DNA from 4 places in the Arthrobacter sp. 05T410 genome. Region 2 is predicted to be linked to each of the others. Evidence: riboswitches for the same ligand, from Rfam matches in the RefSeq annotation. Region 2 holds a riboswitch; each other region holds the start of a gene.
The links. Region 2 has a riboswitch for thiamine pyrophosphate ahead of AC1DFR_RS14650 (bifunctional hydroxymethylpyrimidine kinase/phosphomethylpyrimidine kinase). Riboswitches for the same ligand answer to the same signal wherever they lie in the genome.
Positions count from the first base shown of each region.

Region 1: linked by a shared signal. The riboswitch ahead of AC1DFR_RS15675 (ECF transporter S component) and the one ahead of AC1DFR_RS14650 (bifunctional hydroxymethylpyrimidine kinase/phosphomethylpyrimidine kinase) in region 2 are both predicted to bind thiamine pyrophosphate.
Region 3: linked by a shared signal. The riboswitch ahead of thiC (phosphomethylpyrimidine synthase ThiC) and the one ahead of AC1DFR_RS14650 (bifunctional hydroxymethylpyrimidine kinase/phosphomethylpyrimidine kinase) in region 2 are both predicted to bind thiamine pyrophosphate.
Region 4: linked by a shared signal. The riboswitch ahead of thiO (glycine oxidase ThiO) and the one ahead of AC1DFR_RS14650 (bifunctional hydroxymethylpyrimidine kinase/phosphomethylpyrimidine kinase) in region 2 are both predicted to bind thiamine pyrophosphate.

Region 1 covers NZ_JBFTLP010000013.1:69,648-77,100, reverse strand. Annotated here, with positions in the region: gene AC1DFR_RS15680 (ABC transporter ATP-binding protein) at 1-1,546, opposite strand, end outside; gene AC1DFR_RS15675 (ECF transporter S component) at 1,575-2,222, opposite strand; TPP riboswitch at 2,289-2,432, opposite strand; gene AC1DFR_RS15670 (heme-degrading domain-containing protein) at 2,620-3,165, shown strand; gene AC1DFR_RS15665 (DUF4235 domain-containing protein) at 3,205-3,468, shown strand; gene mnhG (monovalent cation/H(+) antiporter subunit G) at 3,577-3,927, opposite strand; gene AC1DFR_RS15655 (MrpF/PhaF family protein) at 3,959-4,237, opposite strand; gene AC1DFR_RS15650 (Na+/H+ antiporter subunit E) at 4,234-4,779, opposite strand; gene AC1DFR_RS15645 (Na+/H+ antiporter subunit D) at 4,776-6,404, opposite strand; gene AC1DFR_RS15640 (Na(+)/H(+) antiporter subunit C) at 6,401-6,922, opposite strand; gene AC1DFR_RS15635 (Na+/H+ antiporter subunit A) at 6,919-7,453, opposite strand, start outside.
Region 2 covers NZ_JBFTLP010000011.1:74,510-81,962, reverse strand. Annotated here, with positions in the region: gene obgE (GTPase ObgE) at 1-1,407, opposite strand, end outside; gene rpmA (50S ribosomal protein L27) at 1,525-1,788, opposite strand; gene rplU (50S ribosomal protein L21) at 1,850-2,158, opposite strand; gene AC1DFR_RS14650 (bifunctional hydroxymethylpyrimidine kinase/phosphomethylpyrimidine kinase) at 2,561-4,132, opposite strand; TPP riboswitch at 4,169-4,266, opposite strand; gene AC1DFR_RS14645 (Rne/Rng family ribonuclease) at 4,415-7,453, opposite strand, start outside.
Region 3 covers NZ_JBFTLP010000018.1:50,175-57,627, reverse strand. Annotated here, with positions in the region: gene AC1DFR_RS17680 (VOC family protein) at 1-689, opposite strand, end outside; gene AC1DFR_RS17675 (amidohydrolase family protein) at 765-1,871, opposite strand; gene AC1DFR_RS17670 (GNAT family N-acetyltransferase) at 1,875-2,375, opposite strand; TPP riboswitch at 2,452-2,559, shown strand; gene thiC (phosphomethylpyrimidine synthase ThiC) at 2,555-4,360, shown strand; gene AC1DFR_RS17660 (alpha/beta fold hydrolase) at 4,357-5,091, opposite strand; gene ffh (signal recognition particle protein) at 5,163-6,752, opposite strand; gene AC1DFR_RS17650 (glucose-6-phosphate dehydrogenase) at 6,905-7,453, shown strand, end outside.
Region 4 covers NZ_JBFTLP010000012.1:97,327-104,779, forward strand. Annotated here, with positions in the region: gene AC1DFR_RS15325 (DEAD/DEAH box helicase) at 1-1,420, opposite strand, end outside; gene AC1DFR_RS15330 (RNB domain-containing ribonuclease) at 1,803-3,296, opposite strand; gene AC1DFR_RS15335 (ferritin-like fold-containing protein) at 3,335-4,009, shown strand; gene thiE (thiamine phosphate synthase) at 4,047-4,742, opposite strand; TPP riboswitch at 4,769-4,889, shown strand; gene thiO (glycine oxidase ThiO) at 4,883-6,193, shown strand; gene thiS (sulfur carrier protein ThiS) at 6,190-6,426, shown strand; gene AC1DFR_RS15355 (thiazole synthase) at 6,432-7,256, shown strand; partial or broken gene AC1DFR_RS15360 (DUF222 domain-containing protein) at 7,431-7,453, opposite strand, start outside.

The DNA.
Region 1 (7,453 bases), on a different contig from region 2:
CGTCATGCGTCACGGACACGACGGCGGTACCGGCGTCGAGGAGCTCGGAGAGGAACGAGGCGAGTTCGGCCCAGGTATTGGCATCCTGGCCGAAGGTGGGCTCGTCCAGGACCAGCACCTGGGGGTGCGCCGCCAGCACAGTGGCTACCGAAAGTCGCCGCTTCTCGCCGCCGGAGAGCGTGTAGGGGTTGGCGTCCACAAGCTCCGTCAGCCGCAGCCGCTCCAGCAGTTCGTCCACGCGGTCTTCGCCGTAGCCGAGGTGGCGCGGGCCGAACATGAGCTCGTCGAGGACCTTGCCGGTAACGAACTGGTGCTCGGGTTCCTGGAAGACGGTTCCGATCCTGGCGATCAGCTGCTGGGCCTTCCACCGGTAGGGATCGGGTCCGGCGCCGTCGCGTACGCGGCCACTGGAGCGACCACTGGAGTGACCGGTGGCGGGACTGCTCAGCTCCGCCGTGGCCGAGACTGTTCCCGCGACGGGCCGCAGGAGACCGGCCAGCGTCAGCGCCAGGGTGGACTTCCCTGTGCCGTTCTGTCCGGTGATGGTCAGCGCCTCGCCGGCGCGGACCCGGACCGAGACCCCGGACTGGACCGGACGCGGCGCGATGGTGCGGAAGCCGTCGCGCAGCCCGGCCCGCCGCGGCCGTTCGCGGGACACCGCGAGCGCGTCGGCCGCGAGCAGAATCTGTCCCGCGCCCCGCACCGGTGTCCGCATCCGCGTCGCCGGGACGTAGCCCGGCACCCAGACGCCCGCACCGATGAGCATGTCCCGCGCCTCGGCCAGGACCCGGTCCGGCGGTCCGTCAATCAAGACCGCGGAGTCCGTGGCGGACCCTGGCTGCAGCACCACGATCCTGTCCACCAGATCTTTCCAGACCCCCACCCGATGCTCCACGACCACCAGCGTGGCGCCTGTCTTGTCCAGGCAGCGGCCCACAGCGTCGCGGACCTCCAGGACGCCCGCGGGGTCGAGGTTGGCGGTCGGCTCGTCGAGCAGCAGCAGCCCTGGCCGCATCGCGAGGATCCCGGCGAGCGCGAGCCGTTGCTTTTGGCCGCCGGAGAGGGCCGCCGTCGGGTGGTCCAGCGGCAGCTGTCCCAGCCCGACGTCGTAGAGGGCCTCGTGCACCCGCGGCCAGATCTCCGCCGCCGGGACGGCGAGGTTCTCCGCTCCGAAGGCGACGTCGTCGCCGAGGCGGGAGAGCACCACCTGCGTTTCCGGGTCCTGCTGCACCAGCCCGGCGCGGCCGCGCTGCGCCCGTGGCGGGGCACCGTCGATCAGGAGGCTGCCGGTCTCGTCTGTGTTCTCGGCGTCGCCGGAGTCGCCGGGGTCCCCGGAGTCGCCGGCCGCGCCGTCGCCCAGCACGCCGGCCAGGGCGTGGAGCAGCGTCGACTTGCCGGCGCCGGAGGGCCCCAGCAGGAGCACGCGCTCCCCCGGCTGGATGTCCAGGTCAAGGCCGCTGACCGCGGGCCTGGTCCGTCCGGCATGCCGCCAGCCCCAGCCGCGGGCCGTGACGGCGGCCGGCCGGACGCCCGGTGAAGATCTCATGATTCTCTGCAGGATTCAGCGACGGGGCTCAGGAAAAGACGGGCTCCGTGGCGGCCTTGCGGGAGGCAAAGGAGCCCAGCACTCCGGTCTTCGCCAGGCCGCGGGTGGCGAGCCAGGCCAGTCCGCCGGCAATCACGGCGCCGGAGATCGTGGTGAAGGCGATGTAGGCGAGCTTGTCGCCGGCTTCGTAGGCGATGTTCCAGCCCCACGGCAGGAAGGAATCGTTCAGGCCGCAGAAGAGGCCCGCGCCGGCGCCGGCCAGCACGGAGACGGGCAGGTTGAACTTCTTGTAGAGGAAGGCCGCGAAGACCAGTTCGGCGCCGAGGCCCTGCAGGATGCCGGAGATCAGCACCGTGGTGCCGTACTGCGAACCCATGATGAGCTCGCCGGTGGCCGCGACGGTTTCGCAGAAGAGCGCGGCGCCCGGCTTGCGGATGATGAGCATGCCCAGCACCGCCGGGATCATCCAGCCGCCGGCGTAGAGTCCGCTCAACGGCGGGTAGACCGCGTTGACCGGAGTCGAGATCAGGTTCGCGCCCTGGGACCAGGCCCAGAAAATGACGCCGCCGGCAACGGCGATCAACGCGGCCACCACAATGTCCACCACGCGCCAGCTGTAGTTGCGCCGGGCGGATGAACGGCTGGCGGAACCATGCTGTGCTGAAATATCTGTCATGTCGTCCTCCTGAGGAACAGGAGGGGAGGGTGCGCCGGCCGGTCTCGGCTTCCGCCGCCCTCCGCGCACCCTGAGAACTCGACTCCCTTGCGCCGGTACTAACCGGATCAGGTTCGAGGGTCTGCGGCTGTCCGCACTCTCAGCGCCCACCAAAGGTTTCCCCGGATTGTTCCGGCGATGCCCGACGGCGGCGCTCCCCTGTCGTAATTATTTTCGCCCTTGTGGGCTGGCTCAGTTTACACCCGGACGGCCGGGTTTTCAGTGGTGTGCCGTCACAATCGTGGACCGGACGGCGGCAGTCCCGGCGGCCCGGAAATCCCTCTTGGTAGAGTCGTCGTGCCGGACCCCCGGACCCGCCAGCGGGCGGCCTCGTCACCCACCGGAAAGCTGGAATATTTTGTCGCACACACCGGTCACCCAAGATCCCTCCGGGGAATACGATCCCGACTCGAGTGAGCCGCAGCCGCGGGGTTCCCTGGCGGCGCTTATCGGCCGCGTGCTGGCCGAGATAGAGGCGCTCCAGTTCGCGTCGTTCAGCAAGGATGACGCCCTGGACCTCGGGCTCCTCCTTGTCGAGCTGGGCAGGCAACGCTCGCTGCCCATCGCCGTCGACATCACCAAAGGCGAGCAGGTGCTCTTCCACGCCGCGCTGGACGGCGCCACACCGGACAATGAGCGCTGGATCAACGCCAAAAAGCGCACCGCCATGCGGTACGAGGTCCCGTCCCTGCTGGTGGGCCTCCGGGCCCGCGCCGCCGGCGGAAGGATCGAGGACAACGCCTGGTGGGATCAGTCGGAGTTCGCCGCCCACGGCGGGGCGTTTCCCGTTTACGTGCGCGGCACGGGCGCCGTCGCCGTCGTCACCGTCTCCGGCCTGCCCCAGAAGGCGGATCACGAACTCGTGGTCGAGGCCCTGCGGATGGTCCTCACCCCGGAACGCTAGGCTAGGGGAAAACCGTTCCCGTCCCAAGGAGACCGAAGAATGAACATCCTCATCAAGCTGCTCGGCACCGGCGTCAGCCTCCTGGCCGGCTTTGCCGGCACCAAGCTGGTGGACACCATGTGGGAAAAGTCCACGGGCAACAAGCCGCCCAAGGGCCAGGAGGACGACGTTCCCACCACCCTGCGCTCGGCCCTGACGTTCGCCCTGATCTCCGCCTCGGTCAGCGCCATCATCCAGGTGCTCGCCAACCGCGGCACCCAGCGCGCGATCACCCGCTTCGCCAAGACCCAGGACGTCGTCTGACCTGACGCGACCAGCCGCGGCGCCCGCCGCGGCAGTCGAAGGCCCCGGCCGGGTCCGCCGGGCCGGACGGGGGCGACGTGCGGCCGGGTCCGCCGGGCCGGACGGGGCTCAGCGGTCGTCGTCGTCGTCCGCTCCGTGCGTGGCCGCCTGCTGGGCGGCCTTCTGGACTACCGCCTCGAGCTCGTCGGAGCTCAGCAGCTCCGGGTGCAGGTGCTTGGTCCGGTAGCCGGCCCGGCCCACCATGTGGGCGGACACGGGGACGGTGAGCAGCTGGAAGAGCCAGGCCACCAGCAGGACGGGCCACACCGACCAGGTGCGCATCTGCAGGCCAAGGGCCGCCAGCAGCAGGAACAGGCCGAGGACCTGCGGTTTGGTGGCCGCGTGCATCCTGCTCATGAGGTCCGGGAATCGCAGCAGCCCGATGGCGGCCGCGAGGGACATCAGGGCTCCGGTCACCATGAACACGGCGGAGACGGCGTCGATCACTGTGTCAGGATTCACGGACGCCCTCCCGCCTGTCGGCCACGAACCGGGCCACGGTGACCGAGCCGACGAATCCGATCAGGGAAATCGCAACGAGCAGCATCAGGTTGTTCAGGTGCCGGTTGGCGGCCATGTCGATGCACAGGGCCGCGCCGAAGATGGCCAGCAGCACGTCGGCGGCCAGAACCCGGTCCAGCAGCGAGGGCCCCCGCGCGATCCGGACGATCGCCCCCGCGGCGGCCAGGGACAGTACGACGGCGGTCACCGTCAGGACGGTCTGCATCATGCGGCGGTCTCCTGTGTCAGGGCGGAAAGTTCGGCTTTGGTCCCCATGATCCGGATCAGCCCGGCCTCGGTGTCCCGGACCTCTTTGCGCAGCTTGGCCGCGTCCTCGGCATTGCGGACGTTGATGCCGTGGATGTAGAGCGTGGACGTCGACCTGTCCACCTCCACCACGAGGGACCCGGGAATCAGCGAGATCACGTGCCCGGTGGCCGTGACCAGGAGGTCCGAATGGCTTCGGAGCGGCACGGCTACGACTGCGCTGACCACGTTGGGGCCGCGGACCACGGCCAGGTACAGGACCTGGAAGCTTGCCGCGACGACTTTTCCGAGGAAGATGAGGGCGAACGGCACGGCGCGGAGCACGTTGAAGCGGCCGCCGAGTTCCACCGGGGGCAGATAGAAAATGCGCGCCACGAGCACCGCGATGAGGGCGCCGAAGAGGAGATTGCCCGGGCTGAAGTTCTGCCAGAGCGCGCCCCAGACAAAGACGAGCCAGACCAGCAGCGGCAGTTCCTGGCGCAGCGAGATCCTTTTCCGGTTCATTTTCCGCCGCCCTCCCGGACCTGCACCGGGTGGAGCGACGGGGGCACCGGCGGCACGGGCGCGTCCGGGCCGAGCACGGCCTGGATGTAGGAGGTCCGGTCCAGCATCTCCTGGGCGGACTGGTCGGCCACCCTGAACAGCGGCCCGGCAAAGACCGTCAGGGCCACGCCAAAGACCACCAGGCCCAGGGTGGAGCCCACCATGGTGCGGGGCAGCAGGGTCACATTCGTCTTGCCGGCCCGGTCACCCGTGGCGGAGTCGGCCGGCGCTGCCAGGAGCACCGGATCGGGGTGTTCGGCGTCCCCGGGCTTGCGCCAGAACGCCCGGTTCCAGACCCTCGCGATCGCCAGCAGGGTCAGCAGGCTCGTCAGCACGCCGCCGATCACCAGGGCGTAGGCCAGCGGCGTCCCCAGTTCCACGCCTGCCTGAAGCAGCCCCAGCTTGCCCAGGAAACCCGAGAACGGCGGGATTCCGGCGAGGTTCATGGCGGGAATGAAGAACAGGACCCCCAATACCGGGGAGAGCTTGGCCAGTCCTGCCACGCGGTCCATGGACGAGCTGCCGCCGCGGCGTTCAATCAGGCCGGTCACCAGGAACAGGCTGGTCTGGACAGTGATGTGGTGGGCCACGTAGAACACCGCGGCGCCCAGACCGGCCACGGTGGACATGGCCAGGCCGAACACCATGTAGCCGATATGGCTGACCAGGGTGAAGGACAGGAGCCTCTTGATGTCACTTTGGGCCAGGGCGCCGAGGATGCCCACCACCATGGTCAGCAGCGCCGCGACCATGAGCGGGGCGTTGAGCGCATCCCCCGGGAATAGCAGCGTTTCCGTGCGGACCATCGCATAGACGCCCACCTTGGTCAGCAGCCCGGCAAACACCGCGGTGACCGGGGCCGGGGCGGTGGGGTAGGAGTCAGGGAGCCAGAAGGACAGCGGGAAGACGGCGGCCTTGATGCCGAAGGCCACCAGCAGCATGACGTGCAGCAGCGTCCGGGTGCCCTGGTCGAGGTCGCCGAGCTTGATGGCGAGGTCCGCCATGTTGATGGTTCCGGTGGCGCCGTAGATCATGGCGATCGCGATCAGGAACAGCACCGAGGACACGACGGAGACCACCACGTAGGTCACGCCGGCCCGGATGCGCGGGCCCGTCCCGCCGAGGGTGATGAGCACGTAGCTGGCCGTCAGCAGGATCTCGAAGCCGACGTAGAGGTTGAAGAGGTCTCCGGTGAGGAAGGCGTTGGACACCCCGGCCACGAGGATCAGGTAGGTCGGGTGGAAGATCGAGACCGGCGCGTCGCGGTCGCCGTCGGCCATGCCCTGTCCCGTTGCGTAGATCAGCACCGCAAGGCTCACGGCCGAGGACACCACGAGCATGAGGGAGGAGAACTGGTCCACCACCAGCACGACGCCCCAGGGCGGCAGCCAGCCGCCGATGTTCACCGCGGCCGTGCCGCCATCCCAGACGGAGGCCAGCAGCCAGCATTCCAGCAGCAGTGTCAGCGTCAGCACGGCGATGCTGACCGCGCGCTGGACCCGGGGGTGATGGATGAGCAGAAAGGTCAGGGCGGCGCCCAGGATGGGGAGTACGACGGCGAGCGGGGCAAGGCTGGTGATGTTCACTCTCCGCCTCCTTCCGGGCTGGGGTCAACGTTGAGGGAACCGGGCTGTTCTTCAGAGGCGGCCTTGTCGGCCCGCACGGGGCGGTCACCGGACATGACCGTGGCCAGCGGGAACTCCGACGTCTCGACCGGGATCACGGAGTCGTCCTCGGCATCGAAGCTTGGCGTTTCCGCGACGCGGCGGTCCTCGGCGTCGTCCTGGATTTCATCCTGGCGGGCCAGGACCCAGGTGCGGTAGATGATGCCCAGCATGAACGCCGTGACGGCGAAGGAGATCACGATCGAGGTCAGGATCAGGGCCTGCGGCAGGGGGTCGTTGTAGTCCCCCGCCGGGGTGTCCTTGTCGAAGAGCGGCGCCAGGCCGGCGTAGCCGCCGGTGGCGAGGATCAGCAGGTTCGTGGCGTTGGCCAGCAGCATGAGGCCCAGCAGGACCCGGGTGAGGCTGCGTTCGAGGAGCAGGTAGATGCCACAGGCGTAGAGGGCGCCCATGACCGTCAGCAGGGTCAGGTTGACGCTCATGTTCTCCCCTTGGCAGTGGTTTCCGCGTCGGCGGACTCGGCGGGGACGCCGCCCGGGAATCCTCCGCTGTCCTGGTCTTCGGCGGGTCCCTCTTCGGTCGTCTCGGGTTGTTCTTCGAAGTGCTCGTCGATCTCCGCGCCGAGGCTGCGCAGCACATCCAGGGCCAGTCCGACGACCACGACGTAGACACCGATGTCGAAAATGGTCGAGGTGACGAACTTGATGTCGCCGAAGACGGGCAGCCACAGCTCCACGATGGCGCTCTGGAACACTTCGCCGCCCAGCAGCAGCGGCGTCATTCCGGCGGCAGCCGCCGTGGCCAGGCCGATCCCCAGCAAGGTGCCGGCGCCGACGGGTGTCGCTTCGCGCAGTTCGAAGCGGCCGCCGGCCAGGTAGCGGATGGTCAGGGCGAGGCCGGCGGTGAGGCCGCCGGCGAAGCCGCCGCCGGGCAGGTTGTGGCCGGCAAGGAGCAGATAGATGGAGAACACGATCATCGAGTGGAAGATGAGGCGCGTGACCACCTCGAAAATG
Region 2 (7,453 bases):
GATGTCGGCGAAGCGCACGTCGGTGCCGCGGGGCGAGGCGAGCAGCTCAGCACCGGCCATCATGGTCGGCTCCCAGTCGAAGACGACGCCGTCGTCCTCGCCGATGACCACCATGTCGCCCGGCTTGGCGCCCTGCTTGAACAGTTCATTTTCGACGCCGAGCTTGGCCAGGCGGTCGGCGAGGTAGCCGATCGCTTCCTCGTTGGTGAAGTCTGTCTGCTTGACCCAGCGCACGGGCTTGTCGCCGAGGACGCGGAAGAGCGGCTCAAGGTTCTTTTCCTCGCGGCGGATCGTGAAGCCGGTCTCGTTGACGGCGCGGGGGCGCAGCACGGGGGCGTGTACCTTCGGCGGGGTCGCGGCGACGGCGTCGCGGGCGGCCTTTACGATTTCGGCCATGGCGAAGCCAAGCTGGCGGAGGCCTTCGTGGCTCGTCGCCGAGATTTCGAAGACCTTGTAGCCCCGGGATTCGAGCTCCGGGCGGACGAACTCGGCCATGTCCTTGCCATCCGGCAGGTCAACCTTGTTCAGGGCCACGAGGCGGGGGCGGTGGTTCAGCGGAACGACTTCGCCGTCGGACCCGCTGTAGCTCATGTCGACGGCGTACTTCTCCAGCTCGGCCTCGATGATGGCGAGATCGGAGAGCGGATCGCGGTCCGATTCGAGCGTGCCGCAGTCCAGCACGTGCACCAGGGCGGCGCACCGCTCGACGTGGCGCAGGAAGTGGTGGCCCAGGCCCTTCCCCTCGCTGGCACCCTCGATCAGGCCGGGGACGTCGGCAATGGTGAAGCGGACTTCACCGGCCTGGACGACACCCAGGTTGGGGATGAGGGTTGTAAAGGGATAGTCCGCGATCTTGGGCCGGGCGGCGGACATTGCGGCGATCAGGCTGGACTTGCCGGCGGAGGGGAAGCCGACGAGGGCGATGTCGGCGATGGACTTCAGTTCCAGGACGACGTCGCTGGATTCTCCTTCGATGCCGAGCAGCGCGAAGCCGGGCGCGCGGCGCTTCTGGGAGGACAGGGAGGCGTTGCCGAGGCCGCCAATGCCGCCGGCGGCGGCGATGTATTCGTCGCCTTCGGCCACGAGGTCGGCGATGACTTCGCCGGACTTGGACTTCACCACGGTGCCCACCGGCACCGGAAGGATCAGGGTTTCGCCGTTTTTGCCGCCGCGCCAGTCGCCCATGCCAGGGCCGCCGTTGGTGGCGTGCCGGTGGGGCGCGTGGTGGTAGTCGAGCAGGGTGGTGGTCTGGGGGTCCACGCGCAGGATGACGTCGCCGCCGTTGCCGCCGTTGCCGCCGTCGGGACCGCCGAGGGGCTTGAACTTCTCACGGTGGACGGAGACACAGCCGTGACCGCCGGTACCGCCGGATACGTGCAGTACTACCCGGTCTACAAAGCTCGCCACGTGGATCTCCTCAGTGCTGTTCCCCGGACCCCCAAAGAGGCCCAAGATGATTGTAATGCGGTTAAAACACCGGTGGAGCGGACCTAATGGCCCGCCCCACCGATTTAGAACTTATTGTTACTCTGCAGCTGCAGCAGCCACGATGTTCACAACGCGGCGACCACGGCGGGTGCCGAACTCGACAGCACCGGGGGTCAGGGCGAACAGGGTGTCGTCCCCGCCGCGGCCTACGCCGGCGCCCGGGTGGAAGTGGGTGCCGCGCTGGCGGACGATGATCTCGCCTGCGGAAACTACCTGGCCACCGAAGCGCTTAACGCCGAGGTACTGGGCGTTGGAGTCACGACCGTTGCGAGTGGAACTCGCGCCTTTTTTATGTGCCATTTGAAATGCCTGCCTTCAAAAATTCTGGGGAATCTGCTGGAACCTGAACAGTAACGAAGAGTTACTTGATACCGGTGATCTTGACCTTGGTCAGTTCCTGACGGTGGCCCTGACGCTTCTTGTAACCGGTCTTGTTCTTGAACTTCTGGATGACGATCTTCGGACCACGGAGGTCTTCGAGGATCTCAGCCGTAACCGTTACCTTGGCCAGGTCCGCAGCAGCAGACGTGACTTTGTCACCGTCCACCAGGAGCAGTGCGGGCAACTCAAAGGTGCTGCCGGCTCCACCGGGGACGCGGTTCAGGGTAACGAAGTCTCCAACGGAAACCTTCTCTTGGCGGCCGCCTGCGCGGACAATCGCGTACACCACTGGGGAACTCACTTCTCTCGACGTTTATTACTAGATTTGCGTGCGGAACCAGGGGCCAAATTGTTTGGACCGGCTCACGCTGTGCCTCAACGCCGGTGGATTCCCCGGGGGAACCCATGAGCTATCCCCGGAACAAATCCATTTGGAATTCCAAGCGGACCGTTCTCAGGGTCATAACCCAAGTGTTGGCGTAAGCACCGAAGATCTAGAATACGCTAATTTTGCCTTCGGCCGCAAATGAGGCTGGTTCCGGCGGGTAGTCCGTGATAGGCGCCACAACATCTTGATGCAAAGTCCCTGCCAATGTTCTTGGCCGGGATCTTGACCATCTTGAGCTGTGTTGCCGCAACGACTTCCGGAACCGCGCCCCACCATCGTACCGGTAGTCCGGACCAGCTCGCGTCAGGCGTACAGCCGCGGCGCGTCGAAGAAGTCCACTTCGTAGCGCGAAGACTGCCGGAAAGCCAGGGCCATGGCCTGCCGCTCGCTCTCCGATGCCCGCCCGGCCGCCGTGTCCGTGTACGCGATGGCCTGCCGGGTCGCGGCGGCGAAGTCCTCGTCGGCGTAGGTCCGCAGCCAGCCGGCGTAGGGGTGCTCCCCGGGGGCGCCACCGGCCAGGAACTCCCGGTGCAGCGTGGAACCGACCTCGGCGTAGAGCCAGAAGCAGGGCAGCGCCGCCGCCACGAGGACGCCATAGCTGCCGGAGACCGAGGCGGCCAGCAGGTGGTCCACATACGCTTTCGTGACCGGGCCCAGGGTGGAGGCCGTGAGGCGCGTGCTGAGCCAGGAACGGTGCAGCTCGGATTCGACCTCCAGGCAGGTCTGCGCCGAACGGGCCCAGAACAGCTGCTCGGCCTCGGTGGGGGCAATCGCCGCGGCCCGGGCCAGGACCCGGGAGTAGCCGTTGAGGTAGATGGCGTCCTGGGCGAGGTAGTACGCGAACTCGTGCTCGGGCAAGGTGCCGTCGGCCAGTCCGCGGACGAAGTCCAGGGCGTAGATCGCCTCAAGATCATCCGCGGCTCCTGCGCGCAGGGCTGCGGCGAACTCCCCCGCCGCCGGACCGTGCCCGGCCTGGAGGTGCTGCAGGTGGTGGAAGTGGTGGACCGGGCCGTTGCCCGAGCCGACGTCCAGGGCCGAGGCTCCGCGGAGCGCGCCCAGCAGCCACGGCTTGACTTCCCGCAGCGCCGCTTCCCAGTCCCCCACCCGGGCCTGCACGGTGGCCATGGCCGAGGACAGGGAGCATCCGGTGCCGTGGCTGTTGCGCGTCGCGATCCGCTCCCCCGGCACCACCACCGTTTCCTGGCCGAGCAGGCCGCCGGTGTTGACCAGCGCATCCGGGCAGCCGGTGCCGGCGTCGGCGTCGTGGCCGTCGGCGTCGTGGGCATGCCCGTCCCCCGGCCCGGCGCCCTGGAGGTGTCCGCCCTTAACCAGGACGGGGGTGCCGGTCAGGGCGGCCAGCCGCTTGCCCTGCGCCAGGGCCTCGGTCCAGTCGGCAGCGACGGGTTCCTTGAGCAGGATGGCGAGTTCGGCGAGGTTGGGCGTGATGAGGTCCGCCAGCGGCAGGAGGGCCTGCAGGGCGGCCTCGGCGGATTCCTGCAGGAGCCGGTCACCGCTGGTGGCGACCATCACCGGGTCCAGGACCACGACGGCGGGGCGCACCTTTTCCAGCCAGCCGCGGACGGCGTCGATCACGGCGGCGTCACCGAGCATGCCGATCTTGACGGCGTCGATGCCGATGTCGTCGCTGATGGCGTCCAGCTGCGCCGTGAGGAACGCCGCCGGGGGGACGTGGACGGCGCGCACGCCCTGCGTGTTCTGCGCTGTCAGGGCGGTGATGGCGGCCATGCCGTAGCCGCCGTTCGCCGCGATACTCTTCAGGTCGGCCTGGATTCCGGCCCCGCCGGAGGGATCGGAGCCGGCGATGGCCAGCACGCGGGGAATGCGCGGCGGGGCCGGCAGAGACTCGTTGTGCAGAAAATTGGGCGGGAGGAACTCGGACGGATTCGATTTCGCGGACAAGGAAGACATCCCTTCGCCGGTGCTAACCGGACAGGTTCAACGGGTCTGGATCTCAGCCGGCCCGATGCCCGGCACCCCGTGTCAGTGTTCCAGCCTAGCCCTTGCCACCCGGAGGACCCGTTAACGCACGAGCGGGCCCGGGCCCGGGCGGACGTATGTTACGTCTGCCCTGACCCGGACCCGCGGCCCGACCAGTCGAAATAATGACCGGACGGGGACGTGGTCAGTCGCGGAGGACTACAGCTCCGACGCCGGCACGCCGACGCCGAGGATGATCGGCTCGTTGCCGGCCGGGATGGACGCAGGCCCGGCCGCAACGGGAGCCTTGGCCTCGTGGACCGATCCGGCCGCGGCCGGCCGGGTTGCCTCGCGGTGCTCCACGGAGGTTTCGTTGGCTGCGCCCTGGGCGCGGCTGGCACTCCGGTTGCGGCGCCCGCGGCGGCCGCGCAGCGTCGTGGTGTCAGCTGTGCGTGACGCCGGCGCCTCCGCAGCGCGGACGGCCGACGGCGCCTCGGGCGCCGTGGCTTCCGGGGCGGCAACAGCTGCGGCCTGGTTCGGCTTGCCGGCCTCGGCTTCGCCCAGGTTTGCGAAGGCCTCGGTCAGCAGGTCCAGGGTCAGGGCCGGTGACGGCGCGTCCTCCGCGTGCTCGACGAAGGGCAGGGCCACCTGCTCGCCGCCAAACGTCAGCACCGTTGCGGGGCGGCCGGCTGCCTCGTCGGCGGCTGCCAGCTGCGTGACGGCGTCGACGGCGGCCTGGCGGGCCCCGGCGTCGCTGGCTGCGGCTGCCTCCCCGTCGTGCAGGTGCGCGGCGTGCGCTGCGGCAGCGATGTTGGCCAGCGCGGCACGGGTGGCCTCGGCCTTGGCGTGGCGTTCGGCCTCAGTGGGTTCGGCGTGGACGGGCGCGGGTGCGGCCGGCGCGGTCTCTCCGCCCTGGCCCCCCCGGCCGCGGCGACGGCTCTTGCGTTCCGGGCGGGCAGCAGGCTGCGCCTCGGTGCGCGGCACATAGTGCTCCGCGGCGACCGTGTTGGCGCGGCGGTGCTCCACCGGCTCGTCGTGGGTGACGATGCCGCGGCCCGCACATGTTTCGCACTGTTCGCCGAAGACTTCCAGCAGCCCGGTGCCCATCCGCTTGCGGGTCATCTGCACGAGGCCCAGCGAGGTCACCTCGGCCACCTGGTGCTTTGTCCGGTCCCGGCCCAGGCACTCCACCATGCGGCGCAGCACGAGGTCGCGGTTGGATTCGAGCACCATGTCGATGAAGTCGATCACGATGATGCCGCCAATGTCGCGCAGGCGCAGCTGCCGGACGACTTCCTCGGCCGCTTCCAGGTTGTTCTTGGTGACGGTTTCCTCGAGGTTGCCGCCGGAGCCGGTGAATTTGCCGGTGTTGACGTCCACCACGGTCATGGCTTCGGTGCGGTCGATCACGAGCGAACCGCCCGAGGGCAGGAAGACCTTCCGGTCCAGGGCCTTGTGGATCTGCTCGTCGATGCGCCAGGCCGCGAAGATGTCCGTGTCCTTGGTCCACTTCTCGAGCCGGCCCACAAGGTCCGGTGCGACGTAGGTGACGTAGGCCTCGATGGTGTCCCAGGCTTCCTCGCCGGAGACGATCAGCTTGGAGAAGTCCTCGTTGAAGACGTCCCGGACCACCTTGATGGTCAGGTCAGGTTCGCCGTAGAGCAGTTCGGGGGCGAGGATCTTGGTGGACGTCGACTGGCTCTCGATGCCTTCCCACTGCGCGCGGAGGCGGTTGATGTCGTGGGTCAGCTCTTCCTCGGACGCACCCTCGGCCGCGGTGCGGACAATGACGCCCGCGTCCTCGGGCAGGCGGTCCTTGAGGATCCGCTTGAGGCGGTTGCGTTCGACGTCGGGCAGCTTGCGGGAGATGCCGGTCATGGAACCGCCGGGCACGTACACGAGGTACCGGCCGGGCAGCGAGATCTGGCTGGTGAGACGGGCGCCCTTGTGGCCGACCGGGTCCTTGGTGACCTGGACCAGCACGGAGTCGCCGGACTTCAGCGCGTTCTCGATGCGGCGCTGCTTGCCCTCGAGGTTGACGGATTCCCAGTTCACTTCACCGGCGTAGAGCACGGCGTTGCGGCCGCGGCCGATGTCCACGAAAGCGGCCTCCATGGAGGGCAGCACGTTCTGGACCTTGCCCAGGTAGACGTTGCCGATCAGGGAGTCCTGCTGGGTCTTGGACACGAAGTGCTCGGCCAGGACGCCGTCTTCAAGGACACCGATCTGGATTCTGTCGTCGCGCTGGCGGACGATCATCTGGCGGTCCACGGACTCGCGGCGGGCCAGGAACTCGGCCTCGGTGATGACGGTACGGCGGCGGCCGGTGTCGCGGGATTCGCGGCGGCGCTGCTTCTTGGCTTCCAGGCGGGTGGAGCCCTTGACGGATGTGACGCGGTTGTTCACCGGCGCCTCGGCCATCGCACGCGGCGCACGGACGCGGGTCACCGTGTTGGGCGGATCGTCGCCTTCCCCGCCGGTCAGCTCGAGGTCCTGGTCTCCACGGCGACGGCGGCGGCGGCGGCGGGAGGTCACACCGTCTTCAAGGATTACCTCGGAACCTTCGTCGCCCTCTTCTTCGGTGCCTTCCGACTCGGTGTCGGACTCGGCAGAGGTGCGGGTGCGGCCGCGCCGGCCGCGGCTGCGGCGCCGACGGCGGTTGCCGGCGTCCTCGTCCTCGTCGCCTTCCTCGTCCTCGGGCTCAGCTGCTGCGGCGGCAACGGGGACCGGACGCACCACAGTGCTCAGGTCCGGGGCCTGGAAGATGACGGAAGTGAGGGCACCCGGTTCCATGAACAGCGACGCGGCCGGGCTTTCCTCGGGCCGGGCTTCCGGCTCTTCGGGCTGGGCTGCGGCGGGTTCCGCGGTGGGTGCTTCCGCAGCGGCGGCTTCTTCGGCCGGGAGTACTGCCGCGGGTGCTTCTTCGGCCTTCGGGGCGGCCTTGGCACGGCTGGCACGGCGGCGGACCGGCTTCTCTGCAACCGTCTCTGCGGCCGTTTGTGCGGCTTCTGCGGCGGCAGTTGCGTCAGTGCCAGCTGCTGCGGGGGCCTCAGCCGCGGCAGGTGCGCCGGTTTCGGCGTCGCCGGCGAAGGCAGGCAACGGTTCCGGGGCTGCTACAGCTTTCCGGGTCCGGGTGCGCCGCGCGGGCGCCTTGGCCGCAGTCTCGGCTGCAGCAGTTTCAGATACAGCAGCTTCGGGTTCAACAGTTTCAGATCCGGCTGCTTCGACGTTGGCCGGCTTACGGCGGCCCCGGACGGG
Region 3 (7,453 bases), on a different contig from region 2:
CTGTTCCAGACGTTCATGGCCATGTGGTGGTGGTAGCCGCCGGCCGAGACGAACAGCGCCTGGCCGTGCCAGCCCGCGGTCTTTTCGAAGCCGAGCGTGCCGACATAGAAATCATGCGCCGACTGGACGTCGCCGACCTGCAGGTGGACGTGCCCGACGCCGGCGGCGGCCTGGCGCTGGCCGGCCACGGACTCCTCGGTCAGGTATTGCTGCAGGTAGCGCTGCGGCGGCAGGGCGAGACTGTCCATGACGACGTTCTTGCCCTCCCAGGACCACGCCGCCCGCGGCCGGTCCCAGTACAGCTCGATGCCGTTGCCTTCGGGGTCGTTGAAGTAGAACGCCTCGCTGACGAGGTGGTCCGCGCTGCCGGTGAAGGACTGGGGCTCGTACTGGGCCGCGGTGGCGATGGTGGCCGCCAGGGAGTGCTGGTCCTCGAAGAGGAGGGCGGTGTGGAAGAGCCCGGCCTCGCCGCGGGAAGGTAGATTCAGGCCCGGGGCAGGCGCCAGATGCACCAGCGGCTTCTGCTGGCGCCCAAGGTAGAGCCCGCCGTCCTGTTCGGCCACAGTCTCCAGGCCGAGGGCGCGCTGGTAGTAGTCGGTCATGAGCTTCATGTCGCCGACCTTGAGCATCACGGTGCCCATGGTGAGTTCGGCAGGAAGGAGGTCCTGGGTGCTGGCTTCTGCGGTCATGGCAATGCTCCGTGGATTCTGTAGCCACCGGCCTTCGGCGACTCTACATAAAGATAAATTACTTGAAGCTTCAATTTATTCCAAAACATGGACTGGCACCCGGTCTACCGGCAGCCCACGCAGCACGATATGCCGGATCCGGCGGAGCGTGGCCGGATTGCTCCGCGGATCTTCGGCCGTGACGAGGACATCAGCGCTTGCCCCTTCACCGATGGACTCCGCGCCGAGCCAGGTCCGCGCGGACCAGCTCGCGGCGTTGAGGGCGGCAGCGGCGGAAAGGCCGGCGGCGTGCAGGGCCTGGATCTCGTCCACGATCCTGCCATGGCTGATCACGCTGCCGGCGTCGGTACCGGCATAGATCGCCAGCCCGGCCTCGTGGGCTTCGAGGATCCGCTCCGCCCGGCGCTCCCACAGCGAGCGCATGTGGGCTGCGTAGCGGGGGAACTTGGCCGCCGCCCGGGCGGCGATGTCCGGGAACGTGGCGATGTTGATCAGGGTGGGCACGATCGGAACACCCTGTTCGAGGAAGCGCGGCAGGTGCCGCGGCAGCAGCCCGGTGGCGTGCTCGATGCAGTCGATCCCGGCGTCCAGCATGTCATCGAGGGTGTCTTCGGCGAAGCAGTGTGCGGTGACGCGGGCCCCCTCATCGTGGGCGGCCTGGACGGCGTCCCTGATGGTCCGGGCGGGAAAACTGGAGGCGAGGTCGCCGGCGTCGCGGTCAATCCAGTCCCCCACGACCTTCACCCAGCCGTCGCCTGCCCTGGCCTGCTTGCGCACGGCCTCGACGAGATCCTCCGGTTCGACCTCGACGGCCAGGCCAGGCAGGTACCGCCGGGTCCTGGCGAGATGCCTGCCGGAGCGGATGATCCGGGGCAGGTCCGCGCGCTGCTGCAGCCAGCGTGTGTTGTGGACGGCGCCGGCGTCGCGGACCAGGAGTGTCCCGGCGTCGCGGTCCGCCAGGGCCTGGGATTCCGCGGTGTCCTCGGTAACGTCCCCGCCCGGGCCGAGGCCGATGTGGCAGTGCGCGTCCACGAGGCCGGGCATGACCCAGCCGTCGAGTACGAGGTCAGGCGCGGCGGCCGGACGGTGGAAGGTCAGCAGGCCGCCCACCGACCAGAGCCCGCGGCGTTCCTGGTCCGCCGCGGTGAGGATGGGGCCGCTGAACTCGATGATGCCGGTCATGACCTAAAGCCTAATCCGCATGACGATCCGCCGGCCAAGACGGTCCAGCCCCAGCTGCGCTTCGTGGATCCGCAGGGCGCCCAACGCCTGTCCTGGCTGGGCGAGTTCCTCGAAACCGCAGCTCGCATAAAACGGCGCATTGAACGGGACGCCTGCGAAGGTGCAAAGCGTCATCGATAAATAGCCACGGCTCCGGGCCGCATCAAGGGCCGTCTCCACCAGGGACCGTCCTATCCCCCGCCCGGCGGAGTCCGGCTGCACGGAGAGTTGTTCCAGATGGGCCTGGCCGCCGACCTCGTCAACGCGGGCAAACCCTACGGGCGGGTTACCGGCGACAAGTATGAAGAGCGGCTCAACCGGCGTCGTCAACTCCGGAGCCGGGAGCGTCTGGTTCCCCAGCTCCGCTTCGAGGATGCGGTCTGCTGAGGCCTCGAGAACCGGCAGCGCCTTGAGGTCTTCCGGCGTCGCCATCCGGATGCGGGGCACGGCCCTGGGCAGAGTCACAATGCCACGCTAACACCGCGGCCCGACCGCACTCCGTCACACTCGAGGGCCGGCCGGAGGTGCGTGGTAGTTTCGTCTACGACCACACGGGTGCCCCTGCAGGGGCTGAGATCGGGCTGACGCAGCCTGCGACCGTTGAACCTGTCCGGGTAATGCCGGCGAAGGAAGTGAGCTTTTCCGTGAACACCCAAGTGACACAGCACAGCCCTGTCCAAATTCAGTCCGCAGCCACCACGCAGTCGCTGAAGTCCCACTCGCTGGCCTTCAGCACGGATCCGGAGCATGGCATCCGCGTGCCGGTGACCGAGATCGCCCTGGAACCCTCCCCGGGCGACGTCCGGAACCCGCCGTTCCGGGTGTACCGCACTGCCGGCCCGGGCAGCGATCCGGTCCGCGGGCTGGAGCCGTTCCGCACCCCCTGGATTGAGGCCAGGGCGGACACCGAACCCTACGCCGGCCGCGAACGGGAGCTGCTCGACGACGGCAAATCGGCGGTGCGCCGCGGTGCTGCGTCGGCCGAGTGGCGGGGCGGCCGGCCGGTGCCGCGCCGGGCCGTTGAGGGCAGGACCGTCACGCAGATGCGCTACGCCCGGGACGGTGTCATCACCCAGGAAATGCGGTTCGTCGCGCTGCGCGAGAACTGCGATGTGGAGCTGGTGCGCAGCGAGGTGGCCGCGGGCCGCGCGATCATTCCCAACAACGTCAACCACCCCGAATCCGAGCCGATGATCATCGGCAAGTCGTTCCTGGTGAAAATCAACGCCAATATCGGCAACTCCGCCGTGACCAGCTCCATCGCCGAGGAGGTCGACAAACTCCAGTGGGCCACGCAGTGGGGCGCGGACACCGTCATGGACCTCTCCACCGGGGATGACATCCACACCACGCGCGAGTGGATCATCCGTAATTCCCCCGTCCCCATCGGAACGGTCCCGATCTACCAGGCGCTGGAGAAGGTGAACGGTGAGGCGAACGCCCTGACCTGGGAGATCTTCCGGGACACCGTGATCGAACAGTGCGAGCAGGGCGTGGACTACATGACCATCCACGCGGGCGTGCTGCTGCGGTATGTGCCCCTGACGGCCAACCGGGTCACCGGCATCGTGTCCCGCGGCGGTTCCATCATGGCTGGCTGGTGCCTGGCGCACCACCGGGAGAACTTTCTGTACACCCACTTCGATGAGCTGTGCGAGATCTTCGCACGCTACGACGTCGCGTTCTCGCTGGGCGACGGGCTGCGGCCGGGCGCGACGGCGGATGCCAACGACGCGGCACAGTTCGCCGAACTGGACACCCTGGCCGAGCTCACGCAGCGGGCCTGGGACTTCGACGTGCAAGTCATGGTGGAGGGCCCCGGGCATGTGCCCTTCCACCTCGTCCGGGAAAACGTGGAGCGCCAGCAGGAACTCTGCAAGGGCGCCCCGTTTTACACACTCGGGCCGCTCGTCACGGACATCGCACCGGGCTATGACCACATCACCTCGGCGATCGGCGCCACCGAGATCGCCCGCTACGGCACTGCCATGCTCTGCTACGTCACGCCCAAGGAACACCTCGGGCTGCCGAACAAGGACGATGTGAAGACGGGCGTGATCACTTACAAGATCGCCGCCCATGCCGCGGACCTCGCCAAGGGCCACCCCGGCGCGCACGAACGCGACGATGCCCTGTCCAAGGCAAGGTTCGAGTTCCGCTGGCGGGACCAGTTCGCGCTGTCCCTGGACCCGGTCACGGCCGAGGCCTTCCATGATGAGACGCTTCCCGCGGAGCCTGCCAAGACAGCCCACTTCTGCTCGATGTGCGGTCCGAAGTTCTGCTCCATGCGGATCAGCCAGGACATCCGGGACGAATACGGATCAGCAGATTCGCAGGCGGCCCTAGCGCAGATGGCGGCCGGAATGCGGGCGAAGAGCAACGAGTTCCTCGCCTCGGGCGGCAAGGTCTACCTGCCGCAGCCCTCGGTGGGAGAACCCGCAGCTTCCTAGGACGCCCGGGCGTGCTGGTGCCGGCTGACCTCGGCGATGTAGGAGCGGATGGCCCGGTCCCCTTCGGCTGAATCCTGGGGCCGGTGCCCTCCCGGCGCCGTGCGGTGCAGGGCGCCGGTCTCGCGCAGGTAGCCGGCGATTTCCTCATACAGCGGTTCCCAGCCGCCGGTCAGGACCAGGGTCGGCACGCCCGGCACGATCTGCAGCGGGGCTTCCCACGGCGGCGCCTGCAGGCGGAGCCGGCGCGCAGCCCGGAGGGCCTCCGGCGTAGTGGCCCCGGGGGCGTCCGCCGCGAACGCGCGGCGGATGAACTCCCGCTGGAAGTCGTCGTCGCTGAGGTTGTGGCGGACGTCGAAGAGCGGCTGCATGAGGGCCCGGTGCGCGGCGGTGGCCGGGAGTTCCGCGGTCAGGGACAGGCAGGCCGGTTCCACCAGGGTCAGCGACTGGACGAGGTCGGGCCGTTCGACGGCGGCCATCATCGCGGCGATCGCGCCCTGCGAATGGGCCACGACATGGCCGCCGGCCTCGCCGCGGCCGTCGTCTGCCAGCGAGGCGAGCACGATGGCGGCGTCGGCGGCGAAGCTGGATTCGAGCGGTTCCGCGACGGCGTCAAACCCGTGCCGCCGCAGGAACAGGGCGTCGTAGTCCAGCGCCATTCCGTGCTGTTTTGGCCACGCGGCGGCGCCGAAGCTGCCGTCCCCGTGGACGAAGACTACGCGCTGCTTGAACATTGTCTAACCCTATGGCACTTCAGTGCTGATGCCGCCGGCGACACAGTGCCGGCGGCCGTCAGCACTTGCGGCTACTTGCTGCCGCCGAGGAACTTGTCGAAACCCTTGGGCAGGTTCAGCTGGGACGGATCGAAGTCGCCGCCCTGCTGGCCGAACGACGCTCCGGTGGGCAGCGCCTTGGGGCCGGCGGCACGCCGGGCCTCGGCGTCGCGCAGTTCCTGCGCCGCCTTGGCCGGGTTGCCGGAGCGGGCCTTCTTCTTGGGCGCGGACTTGGCTCCCTTGCGGGCGCCGCCCCCGCCGCCCATGCCGGGCATTCCCGGCATGCCGGGCATCCCGCCGCCGGCGGCCATCTTCTTCATCATCTTCTGGGCCTGGGCAAACCGTTCCAGCAGTCCGTTGACCTCGGAGACGTGCACGCCGGAACCGCGGGCAATACGGGCCCGGCGGGAGCCGTTGATGATCTTCGGAGCCACGCGCTCGTGCGGGGTCATCGAGCGGACAATGGCCTCGACGCGGTCGATCTCGCGCTCGTCGAACTGCTCCAGCTGCTGGCGGATGTTCTGCGCACCCGGCATCATCATGAGCATCTTCTTCATGGAGCCCATGTTGCGGATCTGCTGCATCTGGGCGAGGAAGTCATCGAGGGTGAAGTCTTCCTGGTCGGCGAACTTCTTCGCCATCCGGGCGGCTTCATCCTTGTCCCAGGACTTCTCGGCCTGCTCGATCAGGGTGAGGACGTCACCCATGTCGAGGATGCGCGAGGCCATGCGGTCCGGGTGGAAGAGCTCGAAGTCGTCCACGCCTTCGCCGGTGGAGGCGAACATGACCGGCTTGCCGGTCACCGACGCGACGGAGAGCGCGGCGCCGCCGCGGGCGTCGCCGTCGAGCTTGGAGAGCACGATGCCGGTGAAGTTGACACCCTCGTCAAAGGCCAGGGCAGTGTTGACGGCGTCCTGGCCGATCATGGAGTCGATCACGAACAGGACTTCGTTCGGGACGATCGCGCGGCGGATCTGGCGCGCCTGCTCCATCATCTCGGCGTCGACGCCGAGACGGCCGGCGGTGTCCACGATCACGACGTCGTGCAGGGTGCGCTTGGCTTCCTCGACGCCGTCACGGGCGACGGCGACGGGGTCACCGGCAGGGTGGTCCAGTTCGGTGGACGTGGCGCCCGGGTGCGGGGCGAACACGGGTACGCCGGCGCGCTGGCCGACCACCTGCAGCTGGGTGACGGCGTTGGGCCGCTGGAGGTCACAGGCCACCAGCATGGGGCTGTGGCCCTGGGACTTGAGCCATTTGGCGAGCTTGCCGGCCAGGGTGGTCTTGCCGGCGCCCTGGAGGCCCGCCAGCATGATGATGGTGGGTCCGGTCTTGGCCAGGCGGATCCGGCGGGTCTCGCCGCCGAGGATCTCGACGAGTTCCTCGTTGACGATCTTCACGATCTGCTGGCTCGGGTTCAGCGCCCCGGAGACCTCGGCGCCGAGGGCACGCTCGCGCACGCGGCCGGTGAATTCCCGGACCACGGGCACAGCGACATCGGCGTCCAGGAGGGCACGCCGGATCTCGCGGACTGTGGCGTCAACGTCCGCCTCGGTCAGGCGGCCCTTGCCACGCAGATTCTTGAAGGTTGCTGTCAACCGGTCAGAGAGTGAATTGAACACGCGCCGTGCACTTCTTTCAGTGGATCTACAGGTGGCGGCCGGTGCGGCACGCCAGCGTCGCGACTGGTATTCGCCTGGACGAACCGCCACGACAACAGGACTCGACTATCTAGGGTACCAAGATGCGCCTTCAAGATGGCATGCTGGCGTAGGTGACCAGCCAAACAACTGTAAAAACCCTGCTCATCCTGGGCGCTTCCGGCGATCTCACCGGAAGGCTCCTGTTACCGGGGCTTGCCCGCCTGGTGGCCCGGGGCCGCGCAGACGGCCTCGCCCTGGCGGGAGCGGGATCGGACCCCTGGACGCCGGAGCAGTGGCTTGGCCGGATCGAGGAGTCGTTCGCGGACGAGGACTCCAAGGCCGACGCCCACGGCAAGCGGGAGCTCAAGCGGATCCGCAAGGAGAGCACCTACCACCAGCTCGATGTCACGGCCGAGGGCCAGCTCGCCGGGCTCCTGGCGCAACTGGAGGGACCTGTGGCGGTCTACTTCGCCCTGCCGCCGCGGGTCAGCCAGCTCGCGTGCGAGGCCCTGGCGCCGGAGGACGTGGCCGCCGGCACCCGGCTGGTCATGGAGAAGCCGTTCGGCTCCGACGAGCAGTCGGCGCGCCACCTGAACAAGACGCTGGCCGCGCTGGTCCCGGAGGACCACATCCACCGCGTGGACCACTTCCTCGGCAAGGCAACGGTCCTGAACATCCTT
Region 4 (7,453 bases), on a different contig from region 2:
CCTTTCCGCCGTCCTTTGCGCTGGTGCGCGAGTTCTTCTTGCCGGTCTCGCCGAGGTCTTCGAGGACCTCCGCGTCGACCCCGGCCAGCACACGCTTGTCGCGCGGCAGCCGGCCCTTGGTGCCTGCGGGGATGTCGAGTTCCTCGAACAGGTGGGGCGAGGATGAGTAGGTTTCCACGGGCTCGGGGTAGCTCAGGCCGAGGGCCTTGTTGATGAGCCCCCAGCGCGGCATGTCGTCCCAGTCGACAAAGGTCACGGCGGTGCCCTTGTTGCCGGCGCGGCCGGTGCGGCCCACGCGGTGCAGGTAGATCTTCTCGTCTTCGACGCACTGGTAGTTGATCACGTGGGTGACGTCGTCGACGTCGATGCCGCGGGCGGCGACGTCGGTGGCAACGAGGACGTCCACCTTGTTGTTGCGGAAGGCGCGCAGCGCCTGTTCGCGGGCGCCCTGCCCGAGGTCACCGTGGATGGCGGCCGCAGCAAAACCGCGGTCCACCAGTTCCTCGGCCACCTTCGCGGCGGTGCGCTTGGTCTTGGTGAAGATGATGGTCCGGCCGCGTCCGCGGGCCTGCAGGATGCGGGCCACCACTTCCACCTTGTCCATGCTGTGGGCACGGTAGATCAGCTGGCGGATATCGCGCTTGGTCAGGCCCTCGTCGTCCGGGTCCGCGGCGCGGATGTGTGTCGGCTGGGTCATGTAGCGGCGGGCCATGGCGATGACCGGGCCGGGCATGGTGGCGGAGAACAGGAGCGTCTGGCGGACCGCGGGCGTGCCTGCGATCAGGGTCTCGACGTCCGGCAGGAACCCGAGGTCCAGCATCTCGTCGGCTTCGTCGAGGATAACGATCTTGACGTTCTTCAGGCTCAGGTGCTTCTGCTTGAAGAGGTCGATCAGGCGGCCGGGGGTACCGACGACAACCTCGACGCCGTTCTGCAGCGCCTCGACCTGCGGCTCGTAAGCGCGGCCACCGTAGATGGTGGCGATGCGGGCGTTGCGCTTCTTGGCGGCGTTTTCGAGGTCTTTGGCTACCTGGACGGCGAGCTCGCGGGTGGGCACGATCACCAGGGCCTGCGGGGCGCCGGGAACGGCCAGTTTGTCGAAGCCGGCGTCGTCGCGGCCGACGACGCGCTGCAGCGCCGGGATGCCGAAGCCGAGGGTCTTGCCAGTACCGGTCTTGGCCTGGCCGATGATGTCATGCCCTGCCAGTGCGACCGGCAGGGTCATGGCTTGGATCGGGAAGGGGTGGGTGATGCCGGCGTCGGCCAGGGACTCCACGATGTCGGCACGGACATTGAAGTCGGCAAAGGTCTTCTCGGCAATCTCGTGCGGCTTTTCGTCCGAGATGATGGTCTCTTCGGGCTCGATGGTCTCCGTGCCGGACTCATCGGTCAGAAGCTGGTGCGTGTGCAATTCACTCACAGGGGAGTTTCCTTATTCATTTTGGGCTGCGCTGCTTGCTCAACGGGGCCGGCCGTGGTGGCCGTTCCGGAGCACGCTCAGGCGCGCAAGCAATTCCAGTGGAAGCCGATCGCGGGCTATCTAAATGCTGGCACTGGGGACCAGCGGGTGTATCTCAAGATCGCGTAGGGGCGGGCTTGTTGAATTCGAAAATCATGGAAATCAACGACCGGGCATCCATTTCTACCTCTTCAGTCTAGCTGTACAAGGCGTGGATCCTCGACTGGGCGGGTGATTGCGCCTCGGGAAGTGACCGGGAGGGCGGCCGGGAGCGCTGGCTGGCGACGGCGTGGGGACGGCGTGAGGACGGCCAGCGGGCCGTCAACGGACCGATAGCCGGCCGTCAGCCCACGAGCTCCAACTGGATTTCCCGCGTGACGATGTCCGAGGACACCACCCGGACCCGGACTTTGGTGCCCGGTTCCAGCTCGCCGGGGCAGCGTGCGGTCACGGCGGGCTCGGCGATCTGGACGATCCCGGACGGGCCGTTTCCGTTGCCGTTGGTCTTCCCGCCGTTGCCGTTGCTGGTGCCGTTGGTGCCCTTGGCCGGCTTGGGACCGGAGATGACGACAGCGTCGAATTCCTGGCCGACGTGGTTGACGAGCAGGGCCGCCTCAACGGTGTCCAGCGCCAGCCGCTCCAGTTTTGCCGCCAACTGGTCCGAGGTAGCCATGATCGCCGGGAGGGAGGGCAGCGCGGCCCTGGCCCAGGCAGGAACTTCGGTGCCGTTGCTCAGGGCCTCACAGATTACCAGCACGAAGCGGTCGACCAGCCGCCGCAGCGGTGCCGTGGAATGGGCGTACGCGGCGCCGATGGCGGACTGGACGGCGGCGTTGGGCACTGTGCCGTCGAAGGGTGTGTATCCGGCACCGCGGAAGAGCATCCCGGCCGAATGCACAATGGCCAGCTGCCGGGGGTCCGTCGGGTCAAGGGTCCGCAGGTACTCGCCGTAGCGCATTTCCCCGTCCCAGGGCTTGCCGAGGGCGTGGGTCTGCCGGTGGAAGTGGCGCAGTGATGCCTCGTCCGGGGCGGGCATGGTGCGCAGGATGCCGACTTTGCCCTGGAGCATGAGCGCCGCGGCGGCCATCCCGGTCATGAGTGAAATCTGGGCGTTCCAGTCCTCCACCGGCAGCGGCGGGGCCGCTACGATCCGGTAGCCGCCGTCGGGCAGTTGCTGGATCTCCTGTTCCGGCATGTTCAGGCTCGCGCCGCCGCGGAGTCGTTCCAGTTCCACCCGTTTGAGGCCTACTTCTTTCAGCAGCTGCAGCACGGGCGCCGCGGTGCCGGCGTCGAGCTCGGCCTGGACGCCTTTGTAGTTGAGCTTCGCGCGGCTGCGGACCTGTGCCCGGCGCACGAGGACCGAGGCGACCTCTGCCGCGGCGTCGAGCTCGAACTCCCAGACGAACGCCGCGCACAGCTGCCCGGCGAGCAGGCTGCCGGCGGCCTCGCTGATAATCTCCGGATGCAGCGGAATCCGGCCGTCCGGGGTGTAGAAGGTCTGGCCGCGGCGCCGGGTCTCGGCGTCCAGCGCCCCGCCCGGGGCGACAAAGGAGGGGACGTCGGCGATGGCGTAGAAGACCTTGTAGCCGCCGTTGCTCCGTTCGATAAACAGGGCCTGGTCCAGGTCGGTGGACGATGCCGGATCGATAGTCACGAACTCGAGGTGCGTGAGGTCAAGGTCCGGGAGCTTGTGCTCGGCCACCGCCGCCTCCGCGTCGCGCAGCACATCCTCGGGGAACGGGCCGGGCAGTTCCAGCGTGGTGCGCAACGCCTTGAGTGCCCCGGCAAGCTGGTTCTGCTGCTCGTGGACACTGGGGGTCAGGCGATGATGTGACACGAAAATCAGGGTAGCCCGATTTCCGCTATTAGTCTTGGATGATGAGCGCAACTGCGGACGATCCTGCCCTCTACAACAGCTTCCTTGCCGACCTGCTGGGAGTCTTGGCGTACGGCGAGCTTTCCGCCTTCGAGCGGCTGTCCTCGAGTGCCCGGTATTCGCCCACGCTGCATGACCGTGCGTTGCTGGGCAGGATGGCGGTGGTCGAGTTCCAGCATTACGAACTCGTCCGAATCCGGCTCGAACACATGGGCCTGGATACGGAGGCCGCCATGCTGCCGTTCCAGCCCTCGGTGGACCACTTCCACGAACGCACGCGCCCGTCGGACTGGTACGAGGCCCTCATGAAGGCCTACGTGATCGACACGGTCGCCGCGGACTTTTACGGCGTCGTGGGCCGGTACGTCGACGCCGCGACCCGTGAGTTGATCGGGCAGGTCCGCTCCACCGGTGAGTCCACGGCCGTGCTGCAGGCGCGCATCAAGGCGGCCCTGGCCGATGACCCCCGGCTGGCGTCGCGCCTGGCGTTGTGGGCCAGGCGTCTGCTGGGGGAAGTACTGAACCACGCCCAGCGTGTCAGCGCCGAGCACGCGTTCCTCGGCGGACTGTCGGGGCTGGACGACGCCGGCGCCCGGGCGCTGGTCAACGGCCTGGCGGCCGAACTCGCAGCGAATCACGCGCGCCGGATGACGGAGCTGGGTCTCGCCGGATAGTTTCAGTGCCGGCCGGCATTACGGGCTGGGGACCTGCTTAGGATGCGGCGGCGTCCAGCGCCGCCAGCAAGGCTCCGGCGGCGTGGGCCGGATCAGTGGCGTCGGTGATCGCCCGGACCACGACGATCCGCCGGGCACCGGCATCGACTACCTGCTCCACGTTACTGAGGTCGATCCCGCCGATCGCGAACCACGGCAGCACGCTTTCGTCGACCTTGCCGGTTCCCTCCGCGTCCGCCCCGCCGATCGCCTGGGCGGCGTAGCGCACCAGATCGAGGCCGACGGCGCGTCCGGGCTTGGTGGGCGTCGCCCACACGGGGCCCACACAGAAATAATCGAGCCCTTTGCGGCCTGGCGCGGCAGCGATGGCGGCGTCCACCTGCTTCGGGCTGTGGGTGGACAGGCCGATCACGGCATCCTTGCCGAGAAAGCCGCGGGCGGCGTCGAGCGAAATGTCCTTCTGGCCGACATGGAACACCGGAGCCCCGGACAGGGAGGCGATGTCCGCCCGGTCATTGACGGCCCACAGCCGCCCGTGGCGCTGCGCCGCGGTGTGCAGGACCTCCAGCAGTTCCAGCTCCTCGGAGGCCTCGAGCGACTTGTCGCGCAACTGGATGATGTCCACGCCGCCGGCGAAGGCGGCGTCCACAAAGTCCTCGAAGTCGCCGCGGTCCCTGCGGGCGTCGGTGCAGAGATAGAGGCGGGCGGTGGTGTGGAGGGGGTCCTGGCTCATGGGACCAGCCTAGTTCCTCTAAACTGGGCGCATACCGCGGGAGCCCGCAGCAGCCATGTCGCCGCTGCCCGGCTGAGAGGGCGTCAGAGCCGACCGCTTGACCTGATCCGGCTAGTACCGGCGTAGGGAAGGAATTCTTCATGGGCACACGAGCAGGCCGTGCGGCCGGAGCCGCAAATGACGCCGACGCCCAGGTTTGTGACACGGGGCCCGGTACCGCAGAGGGAATCATCGCGGGGGATACGACTGCCGACGTGGCCGTGATCGGCGGCGGGGTGATCGGCCATGGCATCGCGTTCGAGGCCATCCGCTCGGGGCGATCCGTGGTCCTGATCGATGATGCTCCCGGCAGCGGAGCCAGCTGGGCCGCGGCCGGCATGCTGGCCCCCGTGAGTGAACTGCACTACCAGGAGGAACAGCTCCTGGGACTGATGCTTGAGGCCTCCCGGTTGTGGCCAGGATTCGCTGCGGCTCTCGACGCCGGTGCCGCCGGCGCGGATTCCCCGGCGGGTACCGGCTACTTAACGACGCCGACCCTGGCGGTGGGGGCCGACGCGGCGGACCGGCGCGCGCTCGCGGACTTGAGGGAAGTCCAGAAGGCATGCGGCCTGGCCGTGGAGCCACTGACAGTGCGCGAGGCGCGCACCCGGGAGCCCCTCCTGAGTCCCGGCATCTCGTGTGCCTTCGACATCCCGGCCGACCACCAGGTGGACCCCCGCCTGCTGATCACCCGGCTCGCCGGCGTGCTCGGTGCGGAAGGCGGCAGCTTCGTCCGGCGGCGCGCGGCAGGCCTGCTGTGGCAGGACGGACAGGTGGCGGGTGTGCGGTTGGCCGGCGGCGGTACCGTACGGGCTGCCGAGACCGTGGTCGCCAACGGGCTCGGCGCCGCCGCGCTCGAGGAGCTACCGGCCGGGCTGGTGCTGCCGCTGCGGCCCGTCTACGGCGACATCCTCCGGCTCCGCGTGCCTCCGCATCTGCAACCGCTGCTCACGGCCACCGTGCGGGGCATGGTGCGCGGCATCCCGGTGTACATCGTCCCCCGCCAGGACGGCACCGTGGTGATCGGGGCCACCCAGCGGGAGGATGGACCGTCGGATCCGCACGCGGTTTCCGCCGGCGGCATTTACCAGCTGCTGCGGGATGCCCAGCAGCTGGTGCCTGCGGTCGCCGAGCTGGAGCTTTTGGAAGCCACGGCGCGGGCGCGGCCCGGAACCCCGGACAATGCCCCGCTGCTGGGGCGGGTCGCACAAGCGGACGGCGGCGACGTCCCGGGACTCATCATCGCCACAGGATTCTTCCGGCACGGCGTCCTGCTGACCCCCGCCGCTGCCGCCGTGTGCCGGCAACTCATGGATTTCACGCCGGACCCGCGCTGGGCAGGGTTCCGCCCCGACCGTTTTTCCCGCATCCCGGTTACGTCCGGGGACAGCCCCAAGAAGGAAGCAGCATGAACATCCGACTTAACGGAACGGATCAGAGCGTCGCCGACGGCGCCTCCGTCTCCACACTCGTCAGCCAGCTCACTGGCCGGAGCATCGGCCCCGACGGCCGCGCCGCCGACGGGCGGAAGCTCGGTGTCGCCGTCGCCCGCAACGCCGAAGTGGTGCCGCGCAGCCAGTGGCACGCCACGGCGCTCGCCGACGGCGACGACGTCGAACTTGTCACGGCAGTCCAAGGAGGATGACCAGCATGAACGAGACGACGTTCGCAGGAACACAGGCCGTCCCCAAGACCGGTGCGGTGGCCGATCCGTTCGTGGTCGACGGCGTAAGGCTCGGCTCCCGCCTCATCATGGGAACCGGCGGTGCGCCGAGCCTGGACGGGCTCGGGGCGGCGCTGGTGGCGTCCGGGACGGAGCTGACCACGGTGGCGATACGCCGCTATTCGCCGGCGGAGACGGGCTCGCTGTTCCAGCTGCTCGAGGACCATCAGATCCGGGTACTGCCCAACACGGCAGGCTGCTTCACCGCCAAGGACGCCGTCCTCACCGCCGAGCTGGCGCGGGAGGCCCTGGAAACGGACTGGGTCAAGCTCGAAGTCATTGCCGACGAGCACACACTGCTGCCGGACGCCGTCGAACTCGTGGACGCAACCGAACAGCTCGTGGCCCGAGGCTTCAAGGTCTTCGCCTACACGAACGACGACCCCGTGCTTGCCCTCCGGCTCGAAAACCTCGGCGCGACGGCCGTGATGCCGTTGGGCGCCCCGATCGGCACCGGACTGGGCATCCTGAACCCGCACAACATCGAGCTGATCGTCTCGCGCGCGTCCGTGCCCGTGGTGCTGGATGCCGGGATCGGCACGGCCTCGGACGCTGCCCTGGCGATGGAACTCGGCTGCGACGCCGTGCTGTTGGCTACGGCGGTGACCCGTGCGCAGAATCCGGTGCTCATGGGCGAGGCCTTCAAACATGCCGTCATCGCCGGCAGGCTGGCGAAAGCGGCCGGCAGGATCCCGCGGCGGGAACACGCACTGGCGTCCTCGGCAATGGAAGGCCGGGCCGAGTTCCTCTAACGCCGTTCCTCTGAAGCCCCCCGGGATCGGGCCGGCTGGCCCGGTTCCCCGGGCCAGCATCCCCAAGAGCTCCAACGAGTCCTCACCCCATGGCTCGCACAAGGCCGTCATTGCCGAAAGCGGGCACCTAAATATCGAGCAACTAAATATAGCGAGCACCTAAATAACTGGGCGCTACTGGTGGGGGCGGAAGTATC